DNA from 4 places in the Streptomyces sp. NPDC005262 genome. Region 3 is predicted to be linked to each of the others. Evidence: riboswitches for the same ligand, from Rfam matches in the RefSeq annotation. Region 3 holds a riboswitch; each other region holds the start of a gene.
The links. A riboswitch is a leader RNA that binds a small molecule or an ion and turns the genes downstream of it on or off. The one in region 3 is predicted to bind cyclic di-AMP.

Region 1: linked by a shared signal. The riboswitch ahead of ACFYP5_RS31365 (transglycosylase SLT domain-containing protein) and the one ahead of ACFYP5_RS03525 (NlpC/P60 family protein) in region 3 are both predicted to bind cyclic di-AMP.
Region 2: linked by a shared signal. The riboswitch ahead of ACFYP5_RS25640 (M23 family metallopeptidase) and the one ahead of ACFYP5_RS03525 (NlpC/P60 family protein) in region 3 are both predicted to bind cyclic di-AMP.
Region 4: linked by a shared signal. The riboswitch ahead of ACFYP5_RS17125 (M23 family metallopeptidase) and the one ahead of ACFYP5_RS03525 (NlpC/P60 family protein) in region 3 are both predicted to bind cyclic di-AMP.

The regions. Positions count from the first base shown of each region.
Region 1 is NZ_JBIAKK010000017.1:76,966-84,779, reverse strand. It holds gene ACFYP5_RS31370 (GMC oxidoreductase) at 1-1,002, opposite strand, end outside; gene ACFYP5_RS31365 (transglycosylase SLT domain-containing protein) at 1,289-2,056, opposite strand; cyclic di-AMP (ydaO/yuaA leader) riboswitch at 2,061-2,246, opposite strand; gene dacB (D-alanyl-D-alanine carboxypeptidase/D-alanyl-D-alanine-endopeptidase) at 3,766-5,346, shown strand; gene ACFYP5_RS31355 (helix-turn-helix domain-containing protein) at 5,660-6,562, shown strand; gene ACFYP5_RS31350 (maleylacetate reductase and hydroxyquinol 1,2-dioxygenase domain-containing protein) at 6,793-7,814, shown strand, end outside.
Region 2 is NZ_JBIAKK010000011.1:160,033-167,846, forward strand. It holds gene ACFYP5_RS25620 (DUF5998 family protein) at 1-45, opposite strand, end outside; gene ACFYP5_RS25625 (GNAT family N-acetyltransferase) at 122-3,082, opposite strand; gene ACFYP5_RS25630 (HPr family phosphocarrier protein) at 3,257-3,538, shown strand; gene ACFYP5_RS25635 (GntR family transcriptional regulator) at 3,752-4,468, opposite strand; gene ACFYP5_RS25640 (M23 family metallopeptidase) at 4,681-5,499, opposite strand; cyclic di-AMP (ydaO/yuaA leader) riboswitch at 5,512-5,682, opposite strand; gene ACFYP5_RS25645 (M16 family metallopeptidase) at 5,889-7,271, opposite strand; gene ACFYP5_RS25650 (M16 family metallopeptidase) at 7,298-7,814, opposite strand, start outside.
Region 3 is NZ_JBIAKK010000001.1:803,571-811,384, reverse strand. It holds gene ACFYP5_RS03555 (PspC domain-containing protein) at 1-703, opposite strand, end outside; gene ACFYP5_RS03550 (PspC domain-containing protein) at 886-2,184, shown strand; gene ACFYP5_RS03545 (LuxR C-terminal-related transcriptional regulator) at 2,168-2,863, shown strand; gene ACFYP5_RS03540 (GNAT family N-acetyltransferase) at 2,931-3,692, opposite strand; gene ACFYP5_RS03535 (NlpC/P60 family protein) at 3,748-4,803, opposite strand; gene ACFYP5_RS03530 (hypothetical protein) at 5,160-5,513, shown strand; gene ACFYP5_RS03525 (NlpC/P60 family protein) at 5,609-6,775, opposite strand; cyclic di-AMP (ydaO/yuaA leader) riboswitch at 6,774-6,940, opposite strand; gene pcrA (DNA helicase PcrA) at 7,199-7,814, shown strand, end outside.
Region 4 is NZ_JBIAKK010000005.1:413,827-421,640, forward strand. It holds gene ACFYP5_RS17095 (sulfite oxidase) at 1-880, shown strand, start outside; gene ACFYP5_RS17100 (SHOCT domain-containing protein) at 916-1,332, opposite strand; gene ACFYP5_RS17105 (hypothetical protein) at 1,494-1,715, shown strand; gene ACFYP5_RS17110 (SPFH domain-containing protein) at 1,790-2,986, shown strand; tRNA gene ACFYP5_RS17115 (tRNA-Met) at 3,104-3,177, shown strand; gene ACFYP5_RS17120 (PP2C family protein-serine/threonine phosphatase) at 3,416-4,600, shown strand; cyclic di-AMP (ydaO/yuaA leader) riboswitch at 4,849-5,001, shown strand; gene ACFYP5_RS17125 (M23 family metallopeptidase) at 5,013-6,131, shown strand; gene ACFYP5_RS17130 (aldo/keto reductase) at 6,306-7,250, shown strand; gene ACFYP5_RS17135 (PrsW family intramembrane metalloprotease) at 7,255-7,814, opposite strand, start outside.

The DNA.
Region 1 (7,814 bases), on a different contig from region 3:
GCCGGCCGCGAAGAACACCCGGTCCGCGGTCACGGTCTTGGTGGCCGTGGTGGCACCGCCGGTGTCGATCTGGTCGATGACGACCGTGTAGCCGCCGCCTGTCGCCGGTGCGACCGAAGTGACCTTGTGCAGTGGCGAGATGACGACCCTGCCGGTGGCCCTGATCCGGTCGATGTACGTCTTCTGCAGCGACTTCTTGCCGTAGTTGTTCCCGTACAGGATCTCGCCGGCCAGCGCCGACCTGGGAACGGTTCCGGCCTCTTCCTGCTTCATGTAGTCCCAGTCGTACACCGTGGGCACGAAGACGAACGGAAAGCCGGCACGCTGGGCGTGCTTACGCCCGACCCGGGCGTACTGATAGCACGCGGCGGTCTCGAACCAGGCGGGATCGATGGTGCCGACCCCGAGGCCGGCATTGGCGCGCGGGTAGTAGATCCCGTACATCTCGTCGGCGTCCACCGACGGGAGCACGGCTGCGAAGTTCTCGCGCTTGGGGGTGACGGCCATGCCACCGTTGACCAGCGAGCCGCCGCCGACGCCGCGCCCCTGGTAGACCGTGATCCCGCTGAACTCCTCGGCGTCGAGGATCCCGGTGCTGCGGGTGACGTCCTTGTCGATGGGGAAGCCGAGGAAGTTGCTGAGGGGCTGCTTGGTCCTGGTACGGAGCCAGTACGACCGGCTGTCCGGGGAGGTCGTGTTGGCGAAGATCTTGCCGTCCGGACCGGCGGTGTCCCAGGCCATGCCCATTTCGATCATGTGCACGTCCACGCCCGACCGGGCGAGACGCAGAGCGGCGACGGATCCGCCGTATCCGGTGCCGATCACGAGGGCCGGAACATGGGCCCCGGAGTCGATCGGAGCGGCTGCGGAGCCGGTCCCGGCCCGGGCCGGGGTGCTGTGACCCGCGAGGGCCACGGTACCTAAAATAGAACCGGTTCCTGTGATGAATCTTCGACGAGAAATGCCCTCGTGGCCTGCATCATGCATGGTAGAGTCACTCATGTGACACGCCTCACTCTCGACAGAGTGAAACTGGTTCTACTGCCGTTCGCGCGTCAAGTCACTACATACCCGTGGGTAACTTGTGCCGCTCGGGGCGCGCCCGGATACACCACGCCCTGCGCCGGCTGCGGACGACGGAACACCATGCCGGACACCGGCAACGACGCCGGGGTTTCGGTCGCGACCGGACCATGCCCCTGATCGGGCAGAGACGGGAACGGGTGGCGAGGCCCCCTCGGACCCTCGCCACCCGTCAATCCGGAACCGGCATCAACACAACTGCGTGTCAGTACGCCCCGAACACGTTGTCGATCGAACCGTACTTGGCCGCGGCGTAGTTGCACGCAGCCGTGATGTTGGCGACCGGGTCGTAGATGTCCATCGACGTGCCGGACACGTGGTAGGCCTTGAACGTGGGGTCGATGACCTGCAGGAGCCCCTTGGACGGCGTGCCCTTGGCGGCGTTCGAGTCCCAGTTGTTGATGGCCTTGGGGTTGCCCGAGGACTCGCGGATGATGTTGCGGTGGATGCCGTCGTAGCTGCCGGGGATGCCGTGCTGCGCCATGACAGCCAGCGACTCCTTGATCCAGCCATCGAGGTCGTTCGTGTAGGTCACGGGCTTCGTGGTGGCAGGAGCGGCACTGCTCGCGGCCGGCTTGGGGTCGGCGGCCGGGGCCTCGGCCTTGGCACCGATGGTCAGCTTCATGCCCGGGTGGATCAGGGCAGGGTTGGCTCCGATGACCTCGCGGTTGTCCTGGTACAGCTGCTGCCAGCCGCCCGTCACGGACTGCCCAGCGGCGATCTTGTAAAGGGTGTCACCGGCTATCACGGAATAGACGGTGGGCGCGGCCTTCGCGGCGGCAATTCCCTTTGCCGGGGCCGCAGCGGGCGCCACATTCTTCGTGACGGCGGCGACGGACTGCGCCGGCGCCGCGAAGGCGGTGGTCGCACCGATCACGGGGAGTGCGAGAGCGGCTCCGCCCGCGCTCACGGCGATGAAACCGCGAGTCAGCGAACTGGACTTACGACGACGGTGGTTACCCGTTGCGGGCATGGTGCATTCCTCTCCGTCGCCTACGAGGTGAGCTGTCGGGTTCAGGCTGGAGTTGCCTGGCCGTATGGGAATACGACTTCACCCCTAGCCGTTCCGGATACCGGATCGGCTGCTTACCTGGGTCCCCCGCTCCTGCCGTACGTGAGTGGTCGGATTCCCGGACGGCGGCAGGATTCGGCGTTCCATCCGGATTGACGGTGACCGTAAGCGAGAAACTCCGGCCGGAACAAGCCCCCACTTTTCGATCACAATTCATTTACAAGATCGAGTCGGGGGATTATTCGCAGTTCACCCTCGCCCGCGAAGCCAAATCTCTTGGCGCAGAAGGGAACCGGGCAGTACGCCGCCGCGTCCGCGGGCCCGGAAAGTGACTCTCACCACTTGGTCCGAAATGACCGATTTCCCCAGCAGGCAAGGTCTCGACCTGTGCAGGTCATTCATTCATCAGCAAAGAGAGCAATTCATCTCGATTGCCGAAATTCAGACATTCAAGACATTGGTGTGCTGCTGAGGGGTCTTCGACAGGTCGGGGCGGCGGGTGCCCCCTCCACGGGCGGCGGCAGCGTGTCACGCGTCTCGACCGGATGCGGCACACGAGGGGTCGCCCACCGGCCCGGTCCCGCAGGTTCACGCGAAGGACGCCCCCCACGGCGCGGGGGGTGCCGTACGCCATCGGAATGGCCGTCATGGTGCGCAAACGCCCCGACCACCCACCGGGGCCGTCCGGCAGCACAAGCCACGCGATGACGGCGGAGAGCCCGGGTGCTGATCACCGTGCCGCTGTCGCCGCGCAGCGTCGCCCGGCCACCGGCTCGCTGGATACCAGCCGTCCGGACGTGGCGCACCGTGATCGCCATCGCTCGGTCAGCTGTCGAAGGCTGCCGGATCGATCTTCTTCAGCTTCTCGGCAAGGCGGGCGGGATTCGCAAGATCTCTCTTCGTGCTCTTCGGACGAGTACCCCTCGGGCCCCTCCGGTTCGCAGAGGAAGCAGGAATCGGTCACACGGCAGGCCGCAGCAATACAGGAAGATCTTGGCCCGGCATTGCGGGACAGCCCTCATGACAGTCAGCGCCTCGGCTGCTCATACGAACCCGTCCTGATCCTGCGCATCGAAACCAGCGGTGCGCACGCCTGCTCCGAAAGCAGTACGGCAACGCCCCACTTGCCGCCCTGCGTTGATAATGCGATCACTGGAAGAAGGCGAAGTGGCCGCGGAGTCGAGAGGCGTGCATTCCACCACTCGATTCCTTCCACCCACAATCCAGTCCGACTCGACCGATTCCTCGGAGGGGACGCCGTGTTGAATCAGACCCTGCAGATCAGCATGAGTTCGCGCGCACCTCTTGGCGCCTGATGCGTTACCACGTTGCGCGGCCCTCGTAATCGATTCGGTCCGGCAAGAATTACGTCGCGCAACAGGTGCGTCGCGACGAAGTCGGGGAAAGATCCATTCCGGACCGATCGAATCAGCGAATGTCGTCTGAATCAGGATCAGATGCCCTCCGGATCGGCCATGTTCAGTGCATGAACGGGGAGCTGTACCGGTCGCGGCAGCCGCCAGGTGTCCTGCCGGGCCGCCACCACTTGCCACCCGGGCCCGGTTGCCCCAGGATCCGGACGACGTAAGGCTTCCGCCGAGGATCCGGATGCCTGATGATCTCTTTCCATGCGCATGCCAACGATTCATCGAAGATTCCGTCATCGGGCCTTGCTCTGGGCCGTCGCCGCGAGCCTGGCCCTCACCGCCACCTCAGGAGCTCCGGCCGGGGCGGACTCCCCGGCGCCCGGCCTGTCGCAAACCCTTGACCAGATTCTCGGCGACACCCGGCTGGACGGCGCTCAGGTCGGAGTCGTCGTCAGCGACGCCGAAACCGGGCAGACGCTCTACCAACGCAACGGCGACGGCCGCCTGGTACCCGCATCCAGTACCAAGCTTCTGACATCGACCGCGGCCATGGCGCTGCTCGGCCCCGACTACCGGTTCAGCACCGATGTACTCGCTGACGGCTCCCGTCACGGGTCCGTGGTCCAGGGCGACCTGTATCTTCGCGGCACCGGCGACCCCACGATGCTGGCCGAGGACTACGACCGGCTGGCCGCCACGATCGCCGCTTCGGGGATCCGCAGGATCACCGGCCGCCTGGTCGCTGACGACACCCGGTTCGACAGCAGCCGGCTCGGCGCGTCCTGGGCGGCCGACGACGAGTCCGCCTACTACTCGTCGCAGATCTCGCCGCTGACGGTGGCCCCGGACACCGACTACGACTCGGGCACCGTGCTCCTCTCGGTGACCCCGGGCTCCGCGCCCGGCGAAGCGCCCGCGGTGAAGATCACCCCGTCCAACGACTACGTCCGCATCGACAACCGTGCCACCACGGTCACCGCCGGTGAGAGTCGTACGGTCACCGTCGATCGCATGCACGGCAGCAACACCATCGTGGTCAGCGGCAAGATCCCCGTCCAGAGCGCACCCGCCACGTCGTGGACCAGTGTCTGGGAGCCCACAGGCTATGCGGCCGCCGTCTTCGCGAACGCGCTGGCCGCACACGGAGTGAAGGTGACCCGAGGGACGGTGGTGGGCAAGGCCGTTCCGCAGGGTGCCACGACTCTGGCCTCCCATCCGTCGATGCCGCTCAAGGATCTTCTGACGCCGTTTCTGAAGCTGTCCAACAACAACCATGCCGAGGTGCTGGTCAAGACCATCGGTTACGAGGTGAAGGGCAGCGGCACCTGGTCGGCCGGGCTGTCGGCGATCGCCGACCACCTGCGTACCCTCGGGTTGGACCCCGCCGCCCTGCGCCAGATGGACGGCTCCGGCCTGTCGAGGATGGACGCGGTGTCCACCCAGCAGTTCACCGAACTTCTGGTCGCCGTACGCCATCAACCGTGGTTCCAGGAGTGGTACGACGCCCTGCCGATCGCCTGCGTGTCCGACCGGATGACCGGCGGAACGCTGCGCTCTCGCATGTGCGGGACCTCGGCTGCGGGCAATCTCCACGGCAAGACCGGCTCGCTGACCGGTGTGTCGGGACTCTCCGGCTATGTCACGGACGCCGACGGCCGGAAGCTCGTCTTCAGCTTCGTCAGCAACAACTACGTCGCGAGCTCGGTCAAGAGCATCGAGGATGCGGTCGGAGCGGCGCTCGCCGGCTACAGCGTGAAGGGCGCCCGGCAACCGCAGGGTACGGCCCGGTCCGACCGTCCCTCGACCGATGCTCCCGCCGCCAAGGACGAGCAGTCCGGGCGCACCGACCTCGAATGCTCCTGGACGAAGCCTGTGAGCTGCTGAGCGACGGTCGGAGTGCTCCAGGACGGCGCACGGATCCGCGAGGCGCTGACCTGGTCCGGCCGGAGGTCGCCCGTGAGGGGCGGGGACCACCCCGCCCCTCACCTGGTGCGGTCGGCGGCCTCCCCGCGCGGCTCAGGTGTGCTCACCTCGGGTTTCAGGTCAGAAGGGGCCGTCGCCGCCTGTGCGAGTCGGCAGACTCCCACCGAAGGCCGACCGGATCAGCGGCCGAGCGCTGGGCGGCCCGGCAGGGAATACATCACAATGATCCAACATTCAATAAAACTATATGGCGCGGACCGCACGGGAGAATCGCATGGGACTTTCGACCTCGGGCGAAACGATGCCTGAGCTGGGACTCCTCGAAACCACTGGCATCCTGCGCCGACCAGGGGTGAGCCCGGAGCGGACCAGCTCGGGACTGGGCTGGGAGCACGTCTACGTCTCCACCCAGCGGGAACAGCCGTATCACGCCACATTCGAGGCTGCACCCACCCACCTGCTGATCCTGCACCTGGGCGGCCCGGTGACCGTCCGCCGCCGCATCAGCCGGTCGATGCGGGCCCAGCGCATCCCGGCCGGCGGGATCTTCCTCCATCCTGCGGGCCGTGCACTGGACGTGGAGCTGCAAGGCGGACTCGACACCGTCCATCTGTATCTCAGCGACTCGGTCCTGCAGGAAGCGCACGGTGGGGGCGGGACGGTGGAACTCGCCGAGGAGCTGGGCAGCTCCGATCCGCTGATCGAGCAGCTCGTCCTGGCACTGGACGGCGTCGTGCGGCTCCGGGAGCCCTCCGCCCGTACGTACGTGGATCACCTTGTGGGCACGCTCGCCGCTCAGCTCATCCGGGCACACGCGGCCGGCCGGCCGGTGGACCGCGGCGGCGCATCGTCGGGGCTGACGAGCCGGCAGCTCATGTCCGCACGTGAGTTGATGGAGACACGGATCTCCGAGCCGCTGCCCGTCGCCGAGCTCGCCTCGGCCACCGGTCTGAGCGCGAGCCAGTTCAGCAGACAGTTCAGGGCCAGCACCGGCAAATCACCCCACCAGTTCCTGCTCCAACTGCGGCTGGACCACGCACGTCGGCTGCTGCGCACCACGACGCTGCCCATCGCCGACCTGGCCGCCCACTGCGGCTTCTCCCATCAGGAGCACCTGACACGCGTGATGCGGGCCAAGCTGGGCACGACTCCCGCTGCCTTCCGTCGGGCCTGCTGACCTCCGATTCCGCGTCCCGCGCCGCCGCGTTCATTCCCCCCCGCCCACCGCGTGCGCCCCCGCGCCGCCTTCCGGTGTGGCTCAAACCCGTCCGCCGCCCCTCCCCCGGCCATGCCGCCGCGCCGATCCGGCAGAAGATACGCGCGAAACGTGCAGGAAACGGGATGTCCACCGCCCCGACACTCGGTGGCAGACATCCAAGGACCCACGGCACACGAAGGCGGAAAGCGATGAGGAACTTCGTCCACACCTCCCACCCCTCGCGGGTCATCTTCGGCGCCGGAACGGTCGGTCAGGTCCGCGACGAAGTCGAGCGGCTCGGACGTTCCCGAGTTCTGCTCCTGGCCGGCCCGGCGGTGGCCGAGGCCGCCGCCCGAGTGCGGGATGTCCTCGGGGAGCTCACCGTGGCGGAGTTCGACGGTGCCGCGATGCACACCCCGGTGGAGGTGACCGAGCGAGCGCTCGACGTACTCCGGGAGCACTCCGCCGACTGTCTGGTGGCTGTCGGCGGCGGTTCCACGACCGGGCTGGCCAAGGCACTGGCGCTGCGCACCGATCTTCCGCAGCTGATCCTTCCCACCACATACGCGGGCTCCGAGGTCACCCCCGTGCTGGGCGAGACGCAGGGCGGACGCAAGATCACACAGTCGTCGCCGGCGATTCTGCCCGAGACCGTCGTCTACGACGTCGAGTTCACCCGTGACCTGCCGGTGGGCATGTCGGTCACCAGCGGAGTCAACGCGCTGGCCCACGCCGTGGAGGCCTTGTACTCGCCGCAGGCGAACCCGGTGATCGACGGCATGGCGCTCGACGCGATCGGCAGGATCGCCCGCGCGCTGCCGGCTCTCGTCGCCGAGCCCTCCGACACCGCGGCACGCGCCGACCTTCTCCATGCGGCATGGCTGGCCGGTACCTGCCTCGCCTCCGTCGGCATGGGACTCCACCACAAGCTGTGCCACACGCTGGGCGGTTCGTTCGGCCTGCCGCACGCCGAAACACACACGGTGATCCTGCCGCACGCCATGGCGTACAACGCCCCTGCCGCCCGGGACGTCATGAACCGGATCGCCGAAGCGCTGGGCGTGACGGACGCCCCGAGCGGGGTGTTCGACCTGATCGCCTCCGTGGGAGGCCCCACCTCACTGGGCCGGCTGGGCATGGCGCAAGCGGATCTGCCGGAGGCCGCGCGGCTGGCCGTCGCCACGCCGTACCCGAACCCCCGGGAACTGACGTACCAGGGCATCGAAAGCCT
Region 2 (7,814 bases), on a different contig from region 3:
GATCGCCGCGCGCAGCCCCTGGGTCGTCGTACCGGTCTTCGCCATACGCACCATCCTACGGGGGGTGGATGGCTGCCGGGGACGCTGCGCGAAAGGGCCAGGGGCGGGCCGGCCAGTGGCTTCAGTAGTTGGGGAGGCGACGAGGGCCCAGGTCGGTGCGGGCGGGGGGCGGCGCCAGCCGGACGCTGGCACCGAGCACGGTCAGGCCCTGGGTGGCGACCACGACCGGTTCCAGTGCGACGGAGACCACCTCGGGGTGGTCGTCGACGAGCCGGGAGACCCGCAGCAGCAGCTCTTCGAGCGCCGCGGAGTCGACCGGCGCCGAGCCGCGCCAGCCGAAGAGGACCGGGGCCGCCCGAATGGACCGGATCAGCTCGGCGGCGTCGCGGTCGGTGGCCGGCACGAGGCGGTGGGCGATGTCGCCGAGAAGTTCGGAGGGCGCGCCGGCCAGCCCGAAGGAGAGGACGGCACCCGCGCCCGGGTCGATCGTGGCCCGAACGACGGTGTCCACCCCGCGCGGTGCCATGGACTGGACGACGGGCTGGAGCTCGGTGGGCTTGCCGAGCAGGTCGGTCAGCTCGCCGTAGGCCCGGCGCAGCGCGGTCTCGTTGGCAAGGTCCAGCCGGACGCCGCCGAGGTCGGCGCGGTGCCGCAGGTGGGGTGCGGTGGTCTTGAGCGCGACCGGGTAGCCGAGCCGGGCCGCCGCGGCGACGGCGGCGTCCGGGTCCGGGGCCGGGAGCGTCGGTCGTACGGTGATGCCGTAGCGGCCCAGGAACTCGCATGCCTCGTCGTGACCGAGCGAGCGGCCGCGCGGGTCGGGGTCGGGCCCGAGGAGCGCGTCGATACGCGCGGCGGCGCCGGCCTCGTCGATGGTGTCGTCGAGGAACTCGGGCACCTTCCCGGGAACGGCGGCCTGCCGCCGCCACTGGGCGTACTTCACGGCCTCGGCCAGAGCCCGCACGGCACGCTCGGCCGCCGGGTAGGCGGGGATGCGGCCGAGGACGGGGGCGGGCTCCGCGGGGGTGTGGCCCGGGCCCGTGGCGGACCGCTGCTGCGCGAGGTGGTCGCGGGGGGCGGTCGGCGTGGCCGGCCCGGTCGGGGCGGACGGCGGCGCGGCCTGGGCGATGGGCGGGACGGCCCGGTCGGCCGGCGCAGCCGAAGCGTCCGGGGCGTCCGGCGCGGACGGACGGGCCGCCGGTGTCACCGCGGCCGTGCTCGTGGCGGCGGCGAGTGCCTCGGCCAGGCCGCCGATCTCCACATGGACCACGGCCACCGGCTTGGCCGGGCCGGTGGCCGCGGCGGTGCGCAGGGCGGCCGCCAGGACCTCACCGTCACCCGATTCCGCTTCACCGTTCTCCCCCACCCAGGGGATCGCCGTCACGACCACCGCGTCGCAGTTGCTGTCGGTGAGGGCCTCGGCCAGCGCGTCCCGGAAGTCCTGCGGGGTGGCCGCGGTGGTGAGGTCGCGGGGCGGGCGCGGGCGCAGCCCCTCGGCGAGGCAGGCGTCGTACGTGAGGAGACCGAGGGACTCGGAGTTGCCGAGAATGGCGATCCTCGGGCCCGCCGGGAGGGGCTGGTCGGCGAGGAGCAGGCCCGCGTCGACCATCTCCGTCACCGTGTCGACCCGGATCACACCCGCCTGCCGCATGAGCGCGGAGACCGTCGCGTCCGGGATCCGGCTGACCGGTACCGCATGGCCCGGTGGGGTGCTGCCGCTGTGCCGGGCCCCCTTAACCACGACCACGGGCTTCACCGCCGCGGTGCGTCGGGCGAGGCGGGTGAACTTGCGTGGGTTGCCGAGCGATTCGAGGTACAGCAGGGCGACGTCGGTGTCCGGGTCCTCGTACCAGTACTGCAGGAAGTCGTTGCCCGAGATGTCGGCGCGGTTGCCCGCGGAGATGAACGTCGACAGGCCCGCGCCGCGCCGGTAGAGCCCGGAGAGCAGCGCGATGCCGATGGCGCCGGACTGCGTGAACAGGCCGATGCGTCCGGGCGCGGGCGATTCGGGGGCGAGTGAGGCGTTCAGCCGTACGGCGTCGGAGTTGTTGATGACGCCGAAGGCGTTCGGACCGATGATGCGCATGCCGTACGAGCGGGCCTGGCGGACCAGCTCGCGCTGCCGTTCCCTGCCTTCGGCCCCCCACTCGGCGTATCCGGCGGAGAGGACGACCAGGCCCTGGACGCCGTGCTCGCCGCAGTCTGTGACGGCCTCCGGGACCCGGTCGGCGGGCACGGCGACGACCGCGAGGTCGACCGGTTCGCTGATCTCGCCGAGGGAGCGGTGGGCGGGAACACCGTCGATCGTGGCCTGGTCCGCGGCGAACGCGCTGTTCACCGCGTACGTACGGCCGGTGAATCCGGCAGCGAGGAGGTTGCGCAGAACCGTGCGGCCCACCCCACCGGGGTTGCGGCCGGTGCCGATGACGGCGACCGAACCCGGCGCGATCAGCCGCTGTACCGACCGCGCCTCCGCCCGCTGCTCACGGGCGCGCTGGACGGCGAGGGACTCGGCAGTCGGTTCGAGGTCCAGGGTGAGGTGGACGGCGCCGTCCTCGAAGCTGCGCTGCTGGGTGTAGCCCGCGTCCCGGAACACCTTGATCATCTTGTTGTTGGCGGGCAGTACCTCGGCGGCGAAGCGCCGGATGCCGCGCTCGCGGGCCACCGCGGCAATGTGTTCCAGCAGCGTCGACGCCACGCCGCGGCCCTGGTGGGCGTCCTGGACGAGGAAGGCGACCTCGGCCTCGTCGGCGGGGGCGGAGGCGGGCCGGCCGGTGGCGTCGATCCGGTCGTAGCGGACGGTGGCGATGAACTCGCCGCCGACCGTGACGGCGAGACCCACCCGGTCGACGTAGTCGTGATGGGTGAAGCGGTGCACGTCCTTGGCGGAGAGCCGTGGATAAGGGGCGAAGAACCGGTAGTACTTCGACTCGTCAGAAACCTGCTCGTAGAAGCTGACCAGTCGCTCGGCGTCGTCCGTGGTGATGGGCCTGATCCGGGCCGTGCCACCGTCGCGGAGCACGACATCCGCTTCCCAGTGGTCGGGGTACGCGTGATGCGGACTCTGCTCCGGCGTGGGCTGCATGGGCAAAGCCTACGGCTCGGTCAGCGGTCGCGTACGGCTCGGGGCCGGGGCAGTCTGAGAGGGCCGATCGGCCTTGCGGCACGGGCTGCGGCACCGGGTCGCGGGTCGGGCGGAACACCGCGCACCACATGAGAGACTGGTCTAGACAACCATTGATTCGTGAAGGGCAGAACCATGGCTGAGCGCCGCGTCAATGTCGGTTGGACCGAGGGCCTGCACGCCCGCCCCGCTTCCATCTTCGTCCGTGCCGCCACGGCGTCGGGCGTCCCCGTGACGGTCTCCAAGGCCGACGGCAGCCCGGTGAACGCCGCTTCCATGCTCGCGGTGCTCGGCCTCGGCGCGCAGGGCGGCGAGGAGATCGTGCTCTCGTCCGAGGCGGACGACTCCGAGGCCGCGCTCGACCGGCTCGCGCGGCTGGTCGCGGAGGGGCTCGACGAGCTCCCGGAGACCGTCTGATTCCAGACCTCCCGACCCGTCCCAGCCGGACGTATTTCTGCGGCAGAGCCGCGGCACCTTTGACCGGGGCCGCGGCTCTTTCGTTTTCGCGAGCCGCGAGCCGCGCCGATCACCGAGCCCACTCCCAAGTCGGTTCCCGAGGTTTCCGGAGTGAATTCGGGCAGCCGAAACAAAGCCCCACCGAATTACATCTCTTTGTATACGGCGCATGTGTTAATGCCGGCCGCTCGCGGTGTTTACGGCATGTTGCGAAGTTCTCACCCGGCCGGGCCGCGGCGGGGCGGGCGCACGGCCCGGGACGCGGTCCGCGCGCCGCAGCCGGTGCACGGCGGTGGCGCGCTCGGCGTGCTGCGCGGCCAGCGCCCTGGCCCGTTCCGCGTCACCGCGCGCGACCGCGTCCACGATGGCCCCGTGCTCGGCCCAGGAATCGGTGGGGCGGGCCGGCTGCTCGACCGCGTACATCCAGGCGATCTTGTGCCGCAGCTGGGTGAGCAGTGCGATGAGCCCTGGGCTGCCGGAGGCCTGGGCGAGCGTCTCGTGGAACCAGCCCCCCAGTGAGCGCAGATCCTCGCCCTCGCCCCGCCTGGCCCGCTCCTGACCGAGCCTGACCAGGCCGCGGAGGACTTTGAGGTGTGCCTCGGTGCGACGCTGCGCGGCGCGCGCCGCACCCAGTGGCTCCAGCAGCATCCGGACCTCCAGCAGGTCGGCGGCCTCCTGCTCGGTGGGCTCGGCGACACAGGCGCCGGCGTGCCGACGGGTGACCACGAAACCCTCGGACTCCAGGGTGCGCAGCGCTTCCCGTACCGGGACGCGGGACACCCCGTAACGGCGTGCGAGCAGTTCCTCGGTGAGTCTGCTGCCACGTTCGAAGACACCGGAGACGATGTCGTCACGGATTGCCGTGCATACCGAATGCGCCGGAATGCGCATGTCCGAACCTCCGCCTTAATCCCCGCGGAACGCGGCCGATCGACGCCTGTTCCGTGACTCTATTGCAATGCGGCTGCATTTCCGACGCCGGGCCGAAATCCATGAATATCTTTTGGTCCGAGGACGGTTCGGCAAGCGCCTCCGGCGGGGGACGGTCCGGGTACGCCGAAGGCCCCGGCGGGAAGCCGGGGCCTTCGGAGGTGCTGCGTCGGTCAGACGGTGACGCCGTGGGCGCGCAGGTACGCGACGGGGTCCATGTCGGAGCCGTACGACGGTGCGGTCCGGGCCTCGAAGTGGAGGTGCGGTCCGGTGGAGTTGCCGGTCGAGCCGGAGAAACCGATCCGCTGGCCCGCGCCGACGCTCTGGCCGACCGACACGCCGATCGACGAGAGGTGGCCGTACTGGGTGTAGGTGCCGTCCGTCATCCGGAGCACGATGTTGTTGCCGTACGCGCCGCCCCAGCCGGCCTCGACGACCGTGCCGGCGCCGACGGCGACGACAGAGCTGCCGGAGGCGGCGTGGAAGTCGATGCCCGAGTGGCGGCCGGAGGACCAGAGGGAGCCGCTGGACTTGTAGCCGGTGGTGACGTACGAACCGGCAACCGGGAGCTGGAAGGCACCGAGGCGGGTGCGCTCGGCGGAACGGGCGGCGCGCGCCTTCGCCTCGCGGGCCGCCTTGGCGCGCGCTTCGGCCTTGGCCTTGGCTGCCGCCTTGGCGCGTGCTTCGGCCTTCGCCTCGGCCGCGGCCTTGGCCTTCGCGGCCGCCTTCACCTTGGCGGCGGCCTCGGCCTGGCGCTTCTGCACGTCTGCCTGGGTGGCCACCTGGTCGGCGAGGGTGCCCTCGATGGCGATGATCTGGTTCAGGCCGGTCTCGCTGACGGAGGGGGCTTCGGTGCCGGCGGCGAGCGCCGGAGAGGCCAGCCCACCGATGACGCCGGTGGTGGCCAGAGCTGCGATGCCGGCCATCTGCGCGCTCTTGCGCGTCAGACGGTTCGGGGCACGGTGCTTCCCGGTGGGGCGGGTGAACGCCATGAAGTGGCTGGTCCTTTCCTTCCTTCTCGCCTACCGGGTTAGCTGACGGGTTCGGAGCAGGAAGGTCTCCTACGGATCCGCGAGCCCCACAAGAGGCGCGCAGGCATCCGATTCACCCCAGGGACTGCGTGGGTCCCCGGCTCCCCAGGCTCGCGCCTGACGGGGACTCGGCGATAGCTGACCGGCGCCGCGGATGCGGCATACGGGTGACGGACAGCGCTGCCGACGCTAAGCGGGGGGACTTTCATTCACCAAACGGACAGGGCGCTTTGTAGCACATCCCACAGGGCACACAGCCCCATATGCAGCAAATCAGACAAAAGGGATGACCCCGACGAGAAGTCACTCGTGGGGTCTCCCTTTGTCCAGATATGCGGTTGTCCGTGACGTCAGCCGGTGACGACCGACACCTCTCCGATCCCCAGCGCCCGGACCGGCTCCTCGATCTGCGCGGCGTCGCCGACGAGGATCGTGACCAGACGGTCCACCGGGAACGCGCTGACCACCGCCGCGGTCGCCTCGACCGTGCCGGTCTCGGCGAGCCGGGCGTAGAGCTGCGCCTGGTAGTCGTCCGGGAGGTGCTGCTCGACCTGGTCGGCGAGCGTGCCCGCGACCGACGCCGCCGTCTCGAACTTCAGCGGGGCGACACCCACGAGGTTCTGCACGGCCGTCTCGCGCTCGGCGTCGGTCAGTCCCTCGGCCGCCAGCGTCCGCAGGACCGTCCACAGGTCGCCGAGCGCCGGTCCGGTGGATTCCGTGTCGACCGAACCACTGATGGCCAGCATCGCGGCGCCCGTCGCCCCGGAGGCGGAGTCCGGCGCCGACGACCGCAGGACCTGCGCGAAGGACCGTACGCCGTAGGTGTAGCCCTTCTCCTCACGCAGCACCCGGTCCAGCCGGGAGGTGAGCGTGCCGCCCAGGCAGTACGTACCGAGGACCTGGGCCGGCCACACGCTGTCGTGCCGGTCGGCGCCGATGCGGCCGATCAGCAGCTGGGTCTGCACGGCTCCGGGACGGTCGACGATGACCACCCGGCCGGTGTCGTCGGCGGTGATCGGCGGGACCGGCCGGGGCTCGGCGCTGTTCCCGGACCAGTCGCCCACGGTGTCGGCGAGCAACGCGTCCAGGTCGATGCCGGTGAGGTCACCGACGACCACGGCGGTCGCCGTGGACGGGCGGACATGGGCCTCGAAGAAGCTGCGGACGGCCGCGGAATCGATCCGCTCCACCGTCTCCTCGGTGCCCTGGCGCGGGCGCGACATCCGCGCGGTGGCCGGGAAGAGCTCCTTGGAGAGCTGCTTGGCGGCGCGACGGGCCGGGTTGGCCTGCTCGTGCGGGATCTCGTCGAGCCGGTTGCGTACCAGCCGCTCGACCTCGCTGTCGGAAAACGCGGGTGCCCGCAGCGCCTCGGCGACCAGACCGAGCGCCTTGGCCAGCCGGGAGACCGGGACCTCGAGGGAGACCCGGACGCCGGGGTGGTCGGCGTGCGCGTCGAGGGTGGCCCCGCAGCGCTCCAGCTCGGCTGCGAACTCCTCCGCGGAGTGCTTGTCGGTGCCTTCGGACAGCGCCCGCGCCATGATCGTGGCCACGCCGTCGAGGCCCTCGGGCTCGGCGTCCAGCGGGGCGTCGAGGTAGATCTCCACCGCGACGACCTGCTGACCGGGGCGGTGGCAGCGCAGCACCGTGAGCCCGTTGGGCAGGGCGCCGCGCTCAGGTGCGGGGAAGGCCCAGGGCCTGGCCGTGCCCGGGGTCGGCTGCGGGTGGTACTCCATCGATACTCCAGTCGCGGCAGCGTCGGTCACTTGTCCGCCCCTTCGTGCGCGTCGGTGTCGGCGTCCGTCTCGTCGACGGCCGCCCCATCGGTGGACTCGGCCGACTCGACCGGCTCGTAGACGAGCACCGCCCGGTTGTCGGGGTGAAGCTGGGCCCTGGCGGCCGCCTGGACCTCCTCCGCGGTGACGTCGAGCACCCTTTGTACGGCGGTCAGGGCGAGCTGCGGGTCACCGAACAGCACGGCGAACCGGCACAGTTCGTCGGCACGGCCCGCGACCGTGCCGAGCCGGTCCAGCCACTCGCGCTCCAACTGGGCCTGGGCGCGCTCCATTTCCTCGGGCGTCGGCCCCTCGGCCACGAACCGGGCCAGCTCCTCGTCGACCGCGGTCTCGATCTGCGCCACCTCGACCCCGCCGGACGTCTTCACGTCCAGCCAGCCGAGCGAGGGCGCACCGGCGAGCCGCAGCAGCCCGAATCCGGCCGCCACGGCTGTCCGGTCGTGGCGGACCAGGCGGTTGTGCAGCCGGGAGGACTCGCCACCG
Region 3 (7,814 bases):
GGCCGCCGATCGAGTGCGGCCCCCGGTCCGCCCGTGCCCGTTCGGGCGTGCGGAACGGCGCGTCCGCCACGGCCCTGCGGGGCCGTACCGTGCCCTCGTCGAGCACCGTGTCCGCCGGCCCCCACAGATAGCCGGCGCCCACCGGCCCCGAGGTGCCGTCCTTGATGATCGGATCCCGCCACCAGGAGGGGCCGGCCGGCGACGGTGGCGCCTTCACCTCCGGTGGTGCGTCCGCCGCCGCCTGTGCGGCCGCCGGGTGCAGCGGGTCCTGGGGGGCCGCGGTCCTCCGGCCCTGCGTCCAGACGAAACAGCCGATCACCGCGAGCGTCAGCATCGCGGAGAACGCCAGCGTGCCGCCGTTGCCCAGCATGGAGAGGAAGAGCCCGCAGCCGATCAGCGCGAACAGCACGGCGATCAGCGACGCCCCCTCGACCCGGCCCGACAGCAGCCTGCGCGCCTCGTTCTCCTCCTCGCCCTCCAATGGGATCAGCAGCCACGCGAAGCCGTAGAAGATCAGGCCCAGGCCACCGGTCACCGACAGGACACCGAGCACGATCCGGAAGATCACCGGGTCCACGTCGCAGTACCGGCCGAGCCCACCGCACACCCCGGCCACCACTTTCTGCCGCGAGGTGCGCTGCAGCTGCGGACCGGGTGCGGGGGGCGGCGCGACGCCGGGGGCGGCGTCCTGGGGAACGGTCATGGCTCCATGGTGACGGGCCGTGCGCTCCCGCGGCACCCGCGCCGACCCTGGCCGATCCCTGATATTGGCCGCGCCGGACCCTGAAGGGAGGTCTTCGGGACTCCGCACGACCGGCCGTCTCAGGGTCGAGTGGGGGGCCGACCCTGATGCCGCCGCCCACCCCGGCATGTGACGATCGGAGCATGCCAGCCGCCACGCCCCGAGCCGCAAGCTCCCTCAGCGCCGACCCTGAGGAGCCACCGCTGCGCAAGCTGTACCGCAGCGCCGACGGGCGGATGCTGGGCGGCGTCGCGCGCGGACTCGCCGGGCATCTCGGGCTGCCCGTCGCCTGGGTGCGGTTCGTCTTCCTCGGCCTTTTCTTCGCGGACGGCCTCGGCGCGCTGCTGTACGCCGTGTTCTGGATCGTCGTCCCGCTCGGTGTCGGTGGGGTCGAGGCGCCGCGCTCCGTCTTCGAGACCGGAGCGGACGGCCGGCGCCGGCTCCGCAAGCCCGACAAGGGGCAGGTCTTCGCCCTCATAGCGCTGCTGATCGGCGCTGTCGTCTTCGTCGGCAACGTCGACATGGGCAGCAAGGCCGACCGTTACATCTGGCCGACGCTGCTGATCGGTGCGGGCTCCGTCCTGGTGTGGCGGCAGGCCGACAACGCCCGGCGGGCCCGCTGGATGGAGGTGGGCAGCCGCCGCCGGGTGCTGCATCTGGCCCGCGGGCTGGCCGGGGTCGCCCTGGTCGGCCTGGGTCTCGCCGGCTTCATGGTGGTACGCGGCTCCGCGGCTCAGCTCGGCAATGTCCTCACCGCGGCGATCGCCGTCCTCACCGGTATCGCGCTGCTGGCCGGTCCCTATCTCGTACGCATGACCCAGGACCTCTCCGAGGAACGCCTGATGCGTATCAGGGCCCAGGAGCGGGCCGAGGTCGCCGCCCATGTCCATGACTCCGTCCTGCACACCCTCACCCTGATCCAGCGCAACGCCGAGGACCCCGGCGAGGTCCGCAGGCTGGCCCGTGCCCAGGAACGAGAACTGCGCAACTGGCTGTACAACCCCCAGGGCACCGGCAAGGACGAGGGCGACGAACCGGAGACCCTCGCCGAAGCGGTCAAGCGCGCCGCCGCCGAGGTCGAGGACAAGCACGGCGTCCCGCTGGAGGTCGTCGTCGTCGGCGACTGCCCGCTCGACGAGAAGCTCGCCGCCCAGATGCAGGCCGCACGCGAGGCGATGGTCAACGCCGCGAAGTACGGTGGCGAGGGCGGCGCCGTGCAGGTCTACGCGGAGGTCGAGGGCCGTACGGTCTTCGTCTCGGTACGGGACCGGGGACCGGGGTTCGATCCGGATTCCGTACCGGCGGACAGAATGGGCGTAAGAGAATCAATCATCGGCCGGATGCAGCGCAACGGTGGTACGGCGCGGCTGCGTTCGGTGCCCGGCGGGGGCACGGAAGTCGAGCTGGAGATGGAGAGGGCGAGCGATGACGGAGACCACTGAGGCAACCGGGGGCCCGGAGCGCCGGGTACGGGTCGTGCTCGTCGACGATCACCGGATGTTCCGCACCGGGGTGCAGGCCGAGATCGGCCGGACCGAGGAGACCGGCGTCGAGGTCGTCGGCGAGGCCGCCGACGTCGACCAGGCGGTCACCGTCATCACGGCGACCCGCCCCGAGGTCGTCCTCCTCGACGTCCACCTGCCGGGCGGCGGCGGCGTCGAGGTGCTGCGTCGCTGCGCCCCGCTGATGGGTGCGGTCGAGAACCCGGTGCGCTTCCTGGCGCTGTCCGTCTCGGACGCCGCCGAGGATGTCATCGGCGTCATCCGCGGCGGCGCCCGCGGCTACGTCACCAAGACGATCACCGGCACCGACCTGATCGACTCGGTCTTCCGGGTCCAGGAGGGCGACGCCGTGTTCTCGCCCAGACTGGCCGGCTTCGTCCTCGACGCGTTCGCCTCGACGGACGCGCCGCCGGTCGACGAGGACCTGGACCGGCTGACGCAGCGCGAGCGTGAGGTGCTGCGGCTGATCGCCCGCGGCTATGCGTACAAGGAGATCGCCAAGCAGCTGTTCATCTCGGTGAAGACGGTCGAGTCGCACGTCTCGGCGGTGCTGCGGAAACTCCAGCTGTCGAACCGGCACGAGCTGACGCGGTGGGCGACGGCCCGACGGCTGGTCTGAACTCCGGAAGCGTTCCGGCGGGCCGGGGCACCGGAAGCGTTCCGGCGGGCCGAGGTGCCGGAGGTTTTCAGGCGGGGTCGAGCGAGATGTTCAGCTTCTCGCCGATCCTGCGGTATCCGATGCCCGCATAGATCCGTTCCACGTCGGCGTCGCCCGGCTCCAGCCACACCACCCGGCAGCCCCGCGCGAACGCGGTCGCGGTCAGATGCGCGGAGAGCGCGGCGCCGATGCCCCGGCGGCGGAACGCGTCGGCGACGGCGAGACCGGCCAGTTCGGTGAGGCCGTCGACGGGGACCGAGCAGCCGCCGGCGCCCGCCGGGACGCCGTCCACGGTGGCGAGGGCCGCCACGCCACCGCCCGCCGCCGCGTCACGCAGCCAGGCCGCCTCGCCGCCCTCGGGCTCGCCCGTCCCGCCGTAGCCGTGGTGCTGTACGCGGGCGGCGGCGTCGAACTCCGCGTCGGTGGCAGGTTCGGCGATGACGAGGGTGTCCACCGGCTTCGGCGGCAGGAGGTCGCCGGGGGTGCAGGCCAGGATCGGGGCCCGGTTCTCGACGGTGAAACCGGCAGCGAGCAGTGCGGGTTCGACCGCGGGTGCCCCACCGGGCAGATACTCCAGACGCGGCATCCGGTCCCGTTCGCGGAACGCGGCGATCAGCGCCTGCACATCGGCCGCCGTCGGCTCGGCCCCCTGGTCCGGGATCGCGTAATTGGCGTACTTCAGCTGCCAGCCGGGGTTGTGGCGGACGGTGAACGGGCCGATCCGCAGATGGTCGGGGGAGCGCAGGGCGAGCGTACGGGCGTGGCTCTGGACGTCTGCGTCCATGGGCATGTGCGAATCTCCTTCGACCGGTCCGGTGGGACTCGGGGCTGCGGCAGCCGGGAGCCTATGCCACCCGGGTCGCCCCGGCGAAGGGCATTTCGTCGATCGGCGCGATGCGGACGGGCGCTCCGGGGTGCGGCGCGTGGATCATCAGGCCGTCGCCGATGTACAGGCCGACATGGCTGACGCCGGAGTAGAAGAACACCAGGTCGCCGGGGGCGAGTTCGGAACGGGAGATCCGCTGTCCGGCGTCGATCTGCGTGTACGTGGTGCGCGGGAGCGAGACGCCGGCGGAGCGCCAGGCGGCCTGGGTCAGCCCGGAGCAGTCGAACGAGGCCGGACCGGTCGCTCCCCAGACGTACGGCTTGCCCAGCGCCCCGTAGGCGAACGCGACGGCCTCCGCGGCGCGGGCGTGGGGGGCCGCCTGCGCGGCGCCGGCGCGCCGGTTGCTGCGATCGGCGTGGCCGGCGGCGGAGCGTGCGGTGTCCCACTGCTCGTACGCGGCGCGCTGCGCGGGCGACAGGGTGTCCAGGAGCCGCTGGGCGTCGGCCAGTTTGGCCCTGACCGTCGTGCGGTGCTTCTTCAATTCGGCCTGGCGGGTGCCCAGTGCCGCCAGTTCCTCCTTCGCCTCGGCGCGCAGCTGGGCGATCTCGGTGACCTGCCGCTGCACCTTGGAGACCTCGGTGGCCTGCCGGTCGGCGATGCGGTCCACGTACGAGGCCCGTTGCAGGTAGTCGTCGGGGTCGGAGGAGAGCGCCAGCTGTACGGCGGGGTCGATGCCTCCGGTGCGGTACTGCGCGGCGGCGAGCGAACCGAGTGCGTTGCGGGAGGCGTTGAGGCGCTCGGTCCTGCGGGCGGCCTCGTCGCGCAGCGCGCCCAGGGACCTGGCGGTGGCGGTCGCCTTCTCCTTCGCGCCGTTGTACTGCTCGATGGCGACCTCCGCCTCGTGGTAGAGCCGGTCCACCTTGGCCTTGACCTGGGCGGGGGTGAGCTGCGGGTCGGCGTGTGCGGCACCCGGCAGGGCGGCGGCGGTTGCGGCCCCGGCGAACGCGAGGGTGGCTGCGGTGCGGGCAGCAGAGCCGGTACACGGGCGCTGCTTGGGTTTCCGATGCGCTGCCACGGGGGCGGGGCTCCTCGCTGTCGACTGCCCGTCGGGGCCTACCGGCGGGCCCGCGGAGGTCCGACGGCGACGCCGGCAGGGGGAGCCGCGCGCCGCCGGACTCTTCGGCGGGGTGACCGGACCGCCGCCCGGGTGCGGAGCGTCGGAGAAGCCGGTCACCTGGATAGGGACGCTAAACCCGGGGCACGCCGAAGAGTCGTAATGACGGCTATTGCCCGAATTTGGCGAGGCGATGTCATCAAGTGATCGGAGAAAACGCACCAGAGTAAGGCAATTGGTACAGATGCAAGTGAAACGTCTAGGAGCCCCCACCTCGCCGGAGGGCCGTGCTGCGGCCCCGGCTAGGCTGCGGCCCCATGGACGTACTCATCAATGTCTTCGTCGCGCTGCACATCATCGGTATCGCCGCACTCCTGGGCGGCTTCCTGACCCAGATGAAGGCGATGGGTGCGGGGACGGCCCGCTTCGTCCCGGCGATGCTGCACGGTGCGCTGACCATGCTGGTCACCGGCATCGCACTGGTCGGGCTCAACCAGGCGGACGACCAGCCGGTCAACAACATCAAGATCGGTGTGAAGCTGGCGGTCCTGGTCGTGATCCTCGCGCTGGTGTACGTCAAGCGGGACGAGGAGAAGGTCGAGAAGGGCGTCTTCGCGGCGGTCGGCGGGCTGACGGTCGCCAACATCTTCATCGCGACGCTCTGGACCTGAGCCGGCCGCTGCCGCCCGGGCCGGTCCCTGTCCCTCATGGCGCGAGCCCCCGCCGGATCCTTCCGGCGGGGGCTCGTCGCTGTCCGGGGCCGCGGCTACGCGGGCCGCACGCTGCCGTAGATGGGCATGTAGTAGATCGACTCCTCGCGGACGTTCGCGCCCGGCTTCGGAGCGTGGATCATCATGCCGTCGCCCTTGTAGATGCCGACGTGGCTGATGTCGTCGTAGAAGAAGACGAGGTCGCCCGGCTGCAGATCCGCCGTCGCGATCCGCGTGCCGATCTCCACCTGGTCCCAGGTGGTGCGGGGGATGTCGACGCCCGCCGCCTTCCAGGCGGCCTGGGTCAGCCCCGAGCAGTCGTACGACGAGGGACCCGTCGCGCCCCAGACGTACGGCTTGCCTATCTGGGCTCGGGCGAAGGCGAGGACCTTGTCGGCCTTCGTGGTGGCGCTGCTGTCCGAGCCGGTCCCCGTGCCGGCGCCCGTTCCCGTGTCGCCGCCGGATCCGGCCTGCTGCGCGGCCTCCTCGGCCTTGCGGTCCGCCTCGGCCTTGGCGGCTGCCTGCTGACGGGCCAGCTCCTCGGCCTTGCGCTTGGCCTCCGCCTCTTTCTTGCGCTCCAGCGCCGCGAGCCGCGCCTTCTCCTCGGCCGTCAGCTTCGACAGCATCACGCGGGCCTCGCCCAGCTTCTTCTGGACGTTCTCCTTGCTGGTCCGCAGCGTGGCCTGCGACTCGGTGAGCGTCTCCAGGCTCTTCGCCGCCTCGGCGCGCTTCTTCGACGTCGCGGCCTGCTGCGTACGGAAGTCCGTGACCGCCTTCTGCTGCCGGCCCGCCATCCGGGCCATCAGCTGGTTCTCGTCGAAGTACGACTGCGGGTCATCGGCCAGGAAGAAGGTGGCGCTCGGTGCGATGGAGCCGGTGCGGTACTGCGCCGCCGCGTAGTTGCCGAGCTCCCTGCGCGCATCGTTCAGCTTGTCGGCACGCTTTGCGACCTCGTCCAGCAGCGCGTCGACCTTGCCCCGCTGTGCGGCGGAGGCCTCCTTCGCCTGGTTGTACTGCTGGGTCGCGGTACCCGCCTGCCGGTAGAGGTCGTCGACCTTCTTCTGTACGTCCTCGATGCTGGGCTTCGGCGAGGCCGGGGCGGCCGTGGCGCTCTGTGTGGAGAGCAGCGTCACACCTGCCAGGGCGGCCGTCGTGAGCCCGACGGCGGGCGTGGTGGAGCGCACCCGGGTGCGCGGTTTGCGATGCGACGCCAAGGCCGGCATCTCCTTCCGTGGACCGCCTACCGGGTTAGCTGTCGGGTTCGGGCGGAACGGAAGGCTGCCCTACGGTCCGTATGTAGAGATATGGACCGATTCACCCCGGTGGTGCGTGTGGGTCCCCGGTTCCGAACTCCCGTGAGGGCAGGCCGGATTCGGCGTGGGAGCCCGCTCGGCGTGGTTCGCCTCAGGGGGTACGGGCCGCCCGACCGAGCACGCTAGCCAACCCGTGGTGCTGCTGTGAAGGTTGATGTTCGATATGCCCGATACATTTTCGTGACCTTGGCGACAGGGACGGGCGTGCGGGCCGGGCGCCCCTCTCTTCGCTTACGCGGTGTGGGTGCGCGGTCTCCGTATGTGCCCGTGCGCCGGGTGCGGTTCGCCATGCGGCCGCACGGTGTCGGTGCGGCGGCCTAGACTCGTCAAGCGATGAGCAGCCTCTTTGACGACAGCTTCCTGGCCGGCCTCCAGCACTCGGAGGAAGAGCCCCCGCCGCCCCCCGAGGACTCCGCACCCGAGGCGGTGCCGGAGGACCTCTTCGCGGGCGTGTTCGACGCGCCCCCGCCGCCCAGGGACGCGTACTACCGGGACGGCGCCCACCGCCCCGTCATCGACGCCGCCGCCCTGCTCGACGGGTTGAACACCGAGCAGCGCGCCGCCGTCGTGCACGCAGGGTCGCCGCTGCTCATCGTCGCCGGGGCCGGATCCGGCAAGACCCGGGTGCTCACCCACCGCATCGCCCATCTGCTGGCCGAGCGCGGGGTGCACCCCGGCCAGATCCTGGCGATCACCTTCACCAACAAGGCCGCGGGCGAGATGAAGGAGCGCGTCGAACAGCTCGTCGGACCGCGCGCCAACGCCATGTGGGTCATGACGTTCCACAGCGCGTGCGTACGGATCCTGCGCCGCGAGTCGAAGAAGCTCGGCTTCACCTCGTCGTTCTCGATCTACGACGCCGCCGACTCCAAGCGGCTGATGGCTCTGGTCTGCCGCGATCTGGACCTCGATCCGAAGCGCTTCCCGCCGAAGTCGTTCACGGCGAAGG
Region 4 (7,814 bases), on a different contig from region 3:
GAGGTCGTTCCCGGCCGTCACCCTGCGCGTCACGATGGAGTGCGCGGGCAACGGCCGGGCCCTGCTCGCACCGCGCCCCGTCAGCCAGCCGTGGCTGGTCGAGGCGGTCGGTACGGCGGAGTGGACCGGCGTGCCGCTGCGGCTGCTGCTCGCCGAGGCCGGAATCGAGCCGGACGCCGTCGAGGCCGTCTTCGGCGGGGCCGACCACGGGGTCGAGCGGGGCGTCGAGCAGGACTACCGGCGGAGCCTGCCGCTGGACGTGGCGACCGGAGACGACCCGGAAGTGCTGGTGGCGTACCGGATGAACGGTGGGCCGCTGCCGCCGCAGCACGGCCATCCGCTCCGGCTGGTGGTGCCCGGGTGGTACGGCATGGCGCATGTGAAGTGGCTGCGCGAGATCCGGCTCACCGGCACCCCGTTCACCGGATTCCAGCAGGCGACGGCCTACCGCTACCGCCAGGAGCCCGGTGATCCGGGCCGGCCCGTCACCCGGATGGCCCCCAGGGCGCTGATGGTCCCGCCGGGGTGCCCGGACTTCATGTCCAGGATCCGTTTCGTACACCCCGGCCGCGTTCTGCTGGAGGGAAGGGCCTGGTCGGGGTGGCCGCCGGTCACCCGGGTCGAGGTGACCACGGACGACTGCCGCTCCTGGTGCGACGCCGAACTCGCCCCGCCGGACAGGGGCGGGGCGCACCCCTGGGCCTGGCAGCGGTGGCAGTCGACGTGGACGGCCACGCCCGGAAACCATGTCCTGGCCGCCCGCGCCACCGATGCGGCAGGCCGGGTCCAGCCGCTGGCCCAGCCGTGGAACCGCGGCGGCTTCGGGAACAACCGCATCCAGCGGATCCCGGTCCATTGCGGGCCGGGACAGCTGGGATGAGGAGTACGGCCCAGGGGCCGGAGGGGTGACGCGGCTCAGATGAGGAGCTTCGTCTTCGCCTGCCGGTACTCCTCTTCCGTGATGGCGCCCCGGTCCTTGAGGTCGGCGAGTTTCGCCAGCTCCTCGACGCTGCCGCGGCCCTTCGGCGGGCCGCCGCCCGTGTCACCGGCGACTGCGGCCTCGCGCACGTACGCCTTGAAGGCGGCCTCTCTCTCCTGGGCCTCCTTGAGGTCGCGCTTCCCCATGGATCTGCCGCGCACGATCACATAGATCAGGACACCGACATACGGCAGCACCAGGGCCAGGATGAGCCAGCCCGCTTTGGCCCAGCCCCCCAGGTCGTCGCTGCGGAAGATGTCCGCGATGACCCTGAAGAGGAGGAACAGCCACATGATCCAGAGGAAGAACCAGAGCATGGTCCAGAACAGATTGAGCAGGGGGTAGTCGTCCATGTTCGGCTCCCTGGCCGTCGCTGTGGCGCAGCGTCGAATGTCTGAATTCTCAATCAGTCATACCACCACATATAGGCGCCTGCTCGTCGTCGTTCGAGGCCGTTCCTCAAGGGGTGGTGCGGAGTACCTTGGAATCATGAGGGAGGCGTGGGCGAGGGCGTATGAGAGCCGTGGATGAGTCCGCCCTGAGCCCGGTCGGGGCGATCGGGCGCGTGACCGTGCCGATCCCGCAGGACGGCCCGGGCGAAGTGCTGGTGGCCGTCCGTGGTGGGTCGGAGGCATACACCGCATGGTCGACGACGTCGATCGACCGGGACGAACGTGTGGTCGTCGTCGACTCGGTCTCGGCGCGCAGCGTGATGGTCGAACGGCTGCCGGCCTGAAGGCAGGAAGCGGAGCCGCGACCCGACGCCAGGGACGAACGCCGATGAAATGACCTAACGGCAGGAGTTCGCTCATGTTGTTCTGGCACGTTCCCGCGCCCAACGAGGCGATGCTCATCTCCGGATCGAAGCGGCAGACGCAGGACACCCAGTTCCGGATCGTCACCGGCCACGGCAGTTTCGTCGTACCCGTGAAGCAGAAGGCGCGCATGCTCTCCCTGGCGCTGCGCGAGGCCGAGATCACCGAGGACTGCGTCACCCAGCAGGGCATCCGTCTCAACGTCCGCGCAGTCGCCGTCTTCAAGGTCGGTGACGACGCCGTCTCCATCGCCAACGCCGCCCGCCGCTTCCTGTCGGAGCAGGAGCAGATGGAGGAACTCGCCGGCCGGATCTTCGCCGGTCACCTGCGTTCCATCATCGGCGGGCTGACCGTCGAACAGATCATCCGGGAACGGAACCGGGTCTCCCAGGAGGTCATCGCGGGCAGCCACGGCGAGATGGAGAAACTCGGCATCGTCGTGGACGCCCTACAGATCCAGGAGATCGACGACGCCACCGGCTACATCAACAACCTCGCCGCCCCGCACGCGGCAGCCGTCGCCAGCCAGGCCCGGATCGCCCAGGCCAGGGCCGACCAGGAAGCGGCCGAGCGCGAGCAGCAGGCCGCGGCGCTCAAGGCCGAGTACGAGCGGGACACCGCGATCAAGCGGGCCGGCTTCCTCGCCGAGACCGAGCAGTACAACGCCCGCGCCGCCCAGGCCGGACCACTGGCGCAGGCCAGGGCGTCGCAGGAGGTCATCGAGGAGCAGACGGCTCTGGCCGAGCGGCAGGCCGGGCTGGCCGCACAGCGGCTGGAGGCGGAGGTCAGGCGTCCGGCGGACGCCGAGGCGTACCGGCAGCGCACGCTCGCCGAGGCCGCCCGTGACCGGGCGAAGTTCCAGGCCGACGGCAACGCGTACACCGAACGGACCCTGGCCCAGGCGCAGGCCGACGCCAACACCGCCCGCGCCGCCTCGCTCCGGGACGGCAACCAGGAACTGATCGCGGCCAACCGCATCGTGGAGAACCTGCCGGCGCTGGCCGACGCGGCCGCCCGCGGGATGAAGGGGGCCGACCTCACCGTGCTCAACGGCACCAGCGGGGTCAATGAGATGGCGGCGGGTGTGGTGGGCCAGGGGCTGGCCATTCTCCACTCGCTCCAGCGCAGCGCGAGCGCGGGGAAACCGGCGGTCGACGCGAAGCGGGCGCCACACATCACCGACTCGAACTGACCCGGGCGGGGCCGGGGCGGGAACGCTGCGGGAAAGGCGCCCGGGCCGCTCGATCGGGCAGCCATTCCATTGGTGGTCAGCAGTCCGTTCCTGATGGCGTAGAGTTGTGTTCACCGACGCGGGGTGGAGCAGCTCGGTAGCTCGCTGGGCTCATAACCCAGAGGTCGCAGGTTCAAATCCTGTCCCCGCTACTGAAGGATCAGGCCCGGCACGCATTGAGCGTGCCGGGCCTGATTCGTGTTTTCCGTCCCCCCTTTGGCCGACGAGGAGTCGCCGCGCGACGCCGCTGCGGCAAGCCTGGGAAGCGGGGCGCGTGTCCGCAGCCGTGCGCGTGCAGGTCAGGACAGCCGTGCGTGCACGGGCAGGAGACCACAGGGCGCACCGCCCAGGACAGCACAGGGCGCGCCGGGCAGGAGACCACAGGTGGGGATGGCGAAGGAGCTGCGCGGGGGGCGGGCCCGGGGGCGTGCCGTGGTGCGCGGCTGGGCCTGGTGGTTCGTGCGTGCGCTGCCGTTCCTGATGATCGTCGGTGGGCTCGTGTTCGACTACCTCAGCCCACCGCCCTTCACCGCCGTGCCGATGTTCGTGGCCGCTCCGTTGATCGCCGCACCGTTCTTCTCGCTGGCCAGCACCGTCCGTATCGGCGTTGCCGCGATTCTCTCGATCGTCGTGCTGCGGACGTCCGGCGGCACTCTGCGGGATGTCGTGCCGTCCATCGAGCTCTCCACCGTGATCACGGTCTCGGCCCTCGCCGTCGTCATCAACCAGGTCGTACGCCGCGGCAACGAGCAGCTGGCTTCGGCGCGGGTCATCGCGGAGACCGCCATGCGGGCCGTGCTGCCGATTCCGTCCGAGCGGATCGGGGGACTCCATGTCGCCGCGCGGTACGAGGCGGCCCAGGCGGACGAATTCGTCGGTGGTGACCTGTTCGCCGTGGCGGAGAGCTCGTACGGGGTACGGCTCGTGGTCGGGGACGTGCGGGGCAAGGGGCTCGAAGCGGTCGGGACGGTGGCGGTGGTCATCGGCGCGTTCCGGGAGGCCGCCGAGCAGGAGGACTCGCTGGAGGGCGTGGCGCGGAGGCTCGAGCGGGCGCTGGCGCGGGAGGGGGCGAGGCGGGGCGGGATCGATCCGGTCGAAGGGTTCGTCACCGCCGTGCTCGCCGAGATCCCGCCCGGCGCGGCCGAGGTGCGGATCGTCAACCGCGGCCACCCCGAGCCGCTGCTGCTCCACCCCGACGGCTCACTGGACGTGTTGGTGCCGACAGTGCCCGCGCTGCCGCTCGGCATGGACCTGGGGGTGTGGACGGACCGGGCCGATGCATGGGAGCTGGCCGCCGGGATGACGCTGCTCGCATACACGGACGGACTCTCCGAGGCACGCGACGCCCAAGGCGTCTTCTACGATCCGGCGGTCCGGCTGCGTGGGCGGATCTTTCCCGAGCCCGAGGAGCTGTTGTCCGCGCTGGCCGACGACGTACGGCTGCACACCGGTGGCAGGTCCACCGACGACATGGCGCTGCTCGCGGTCGCACGCCCCGCGCGGGGGCAGCCGAAGCGGCGCAGGACTGTGAAGATCGTGGGCCGGGATGTGAGTGAGGCAGGGGCGAGTCGGTGAAGGGGCTTCGCAGGACGATGCCACCGTGCGTAATCGAAAGGCATCACTCCGCATAACATTTGACGCAACGTCAGAAAACGAGTATGGGCTGAGTGGTGATCAACTCGCCCGTTTCCGCCCGATTGTGTCCCGGAAAGTCCAGGCCAAAGCCGTTAACGATCAGTGGGAACGGCTTGGAATCGGACCCGTCCGTCTATTAACGTTCGATAACGCAGCGCGGTTGTCCCAGCCGTCGTCAGTGGCGGCACCGTGCGCAAGCGCCGAATTCCGCAAGGGAACCGGGGAACCACCTACATGGGGTGAATCGGACACCTGTGTCTCGTGAGAGACAGAGGGATCCGTAGGAGACCTTCCTGCTCCGAACCCGTCAGCTAACCCGGTAGGCGAGAAGGAAGGAAAGGAGTGCGCCCCCGTGGCGTCCAACAAGCCTGCCCCCGAAGCCCCCTCCCGGTTCGGATCCGACTTCACGACCGAGTACGGAACCGAGCAGCGAACCGATTTCGGCGCCGAGTTCACCACTGAGTTCGCGACCGACGGTTTCGGTGAGACCGACCGGGCGTGGGACGAATGGAACCCGACCGAGGAGTCCGTCCGCCCCGTACGCGGCAGACACCGCGTCGTCAAGCAGCGCAACGGGCTCGCCCGCAGCTCCACGGTGCTCGGCGTCGGCGTCATCGCGGCCGTAGGTGCGGGTGGCATGGCCACCGCGCAGAGCAAGCCGCCGGTCTCCATCTCCCTTCCCGACTCCCTCGCGGACAACCTCCCCGACGCCAAGTCCCTTCCCGGCGTGGGCGCCCTGTTCTCCGACGAGTCCGCCACCGACCAGGCGAAGTCCGTGGCCGCCACCGCCCCGCTCACCAGTGCCGGCATCACCACCGCCGAGGCCGAGCAGGGCACCACCGACGCCGGTGAGGCGCTGCGCGCCCGCATCCTTCAGCAGGCCGAGCAGCAGCAGAACGCTGCCGAAGCGGAGATCAAGGCCGCTGAGGAGAAGGCCGCCGCGGAGAAGGCCGCCGCCGAGGCCAAGGCGAAGCAGGACGTCGCCGAGGCCAAGGCCGCCGCCGAGAAGAAGAAGGCGGAGGAAGCGGCGAAGGCGAAGGCCGAGGCCGCGCGGCTGGCCAAGCTCGCCGCCTCCTACGCCATCCCCACCTCCTCGTACACGATCACCTCGACCTTCGGTGAAGCCGGTTCGATGTGGTCCTCCGGCTACCACACCGGCCTCGACTTCGCGGCGCCGACCGGCACCCCGATCAAGGCCATCCACACCGGCACCATCAAGTCGGCGGGCTGGTCCGGTTCGTACGGCTACCGCACGGTCCTGGAGCTCGAGGACGGTACGGAGCTGTGGTTCTGCCACCAGTCGTCGATCGACGTCAGCGTCGGCCAGAAGGTCACCACCGGTGACACCATCGGCCGTGTCGGAGCCACCGGCAACGTGACCGGACCCCACCTCCACCTGGAGGTCCACACCCCGGACGGCACCGGCATCGACCCGATGACCTGGCTGCGCGACAAGGGCCTCACCGTCTGAGCCCGCGCCGGTTCTCCGGCCCCTCGTACCCGGCAGTCCTGACGCTCCCCCCCGACGTCAGGGCTGCCGGTCTGCTGTCACCCGGTCTCACGAATCCGGTGCGGATGCCCGTACGGGCCCCCTTTCAACCCCCGGTACGGAATAGCGGGCGTGGCGGAGTCCGTTGATCTACTTATGACTTCGCTTCGCAAACTCGGCTCTTCCGACCTTCAGGTCTTCCCGCTCGCGCTCGGTGGCAACGTCTTCGGCTGGACCGCCGACGAGGCGCAGTCGTTCGCCGTGCTCGACGCGTACGTCGCGGCGGGCGGCAACTTCCTGGACACCGCCGACGCGTACTCCGCATGGATCCCCGGCAACGAGGGCGGCGAGTCGGAGACGGTCATCGGCAAGTGGCTCGCCGCACGGTCCAGCCGTTCCGACATCGTCGTCGCCACCAAGGTCGGCGCCCACCCCGCGTACAAGGGGCTCTCCGCCGCCACCATCAAGGGCGCGGCCGAGGAGTCGCTGCGCCGGCTGGGCACCGACCACATCGACCTCTACTACACGCACTTCGACGACGAGACCGTCCCGGTCGAGGAGATCATCACCGCCCTCGACCAGCTGGTGAAGGACGGCAAGGTGCGTGAGATCGCCGCCTCCAACATCAGCCCGGAGCGGCTCCAGGCGTCCCTGGACTTCTCCGAGCGTGAAGGGCTCGCCCGTTACGTCGCCCTGCAGCCGCACTACAACCTCGTCTCCCGCGACACGTACGAGGGCGAGCTCCAGGAGACGGCCGCCCGTGCCGGTCTCGCCGCAGTCCCGTACTTCGCCCTGGCCGCGGGCTTCCTCACCGGCAAGTACCGTCCGGGTGCGTCGGTGGAGAGCGCGCGGGCCGAGAAGGCCGGTCAGCACCTGGCGTCGGAGCGCGGTCAGAAGGTCCTGGCCGCACTCGACAAGGTTGCCGAGGAGCGCGGCGCAGAAGTCGCGACCGTCGCCCTGGCCTGGCTCGCCGCCCGTCCGACCGTCGCCGCGCCGATCGCCTCGGCCCGTACGGTCGAACAGGTGCCCGCCCTGGTGGCCGTGGCCGACCTCGAGCTGACCGGACAGGAACTGGCGGAGCTCACCGAGGCATCGGCCTGAGCCCTCACCGGGAGCGCGGCGGCGGGACGCTGCCGTACGGTGGCCGGGCGTACGGCTGCTGGGCGTGGGGGGACAGATACGGGTTCGGCCGGTAGCCGCCGTACGGCGGGTGCGGGGCCGGCCCCGCAGGTATGTACCGGGGGCGCAGGCGGCCCGTCGCCTGCGCCGCGTACGTCAGCGCGGGTCCGGCCACCCCCCTGCGCTGCCAGAGATGGTGCAGCAGCTCCAGTTCGCGTGCCACGAAGTCCGGGTCCGCGGCCCCGCGGCGGGCCCGGCGGCGCAGGAACGCCAGTGACGTCGCGAACGACTCGTACTCGGCGACCGCCCGGGCGGCCGCCCTGCCGCGGGCCTTGGCCTGCGCCTTGGCATGACTGCGGACCTGCACCACGACCCGGCTGTTGCCGTATGCCGGTGAGTGGGGCTGCGGCGGGCCGGGCGCGGGGTAGCCGTAGCCGGGGCTCGGGTACGGCACTCCGTACGAGGCGCTGTACGCACCCGCGCTTCCGTAGGCACTCGCGTGCTGGTGGCGCGCAACGTCCCGGGCCACGCCGCGGGCCCGCATCG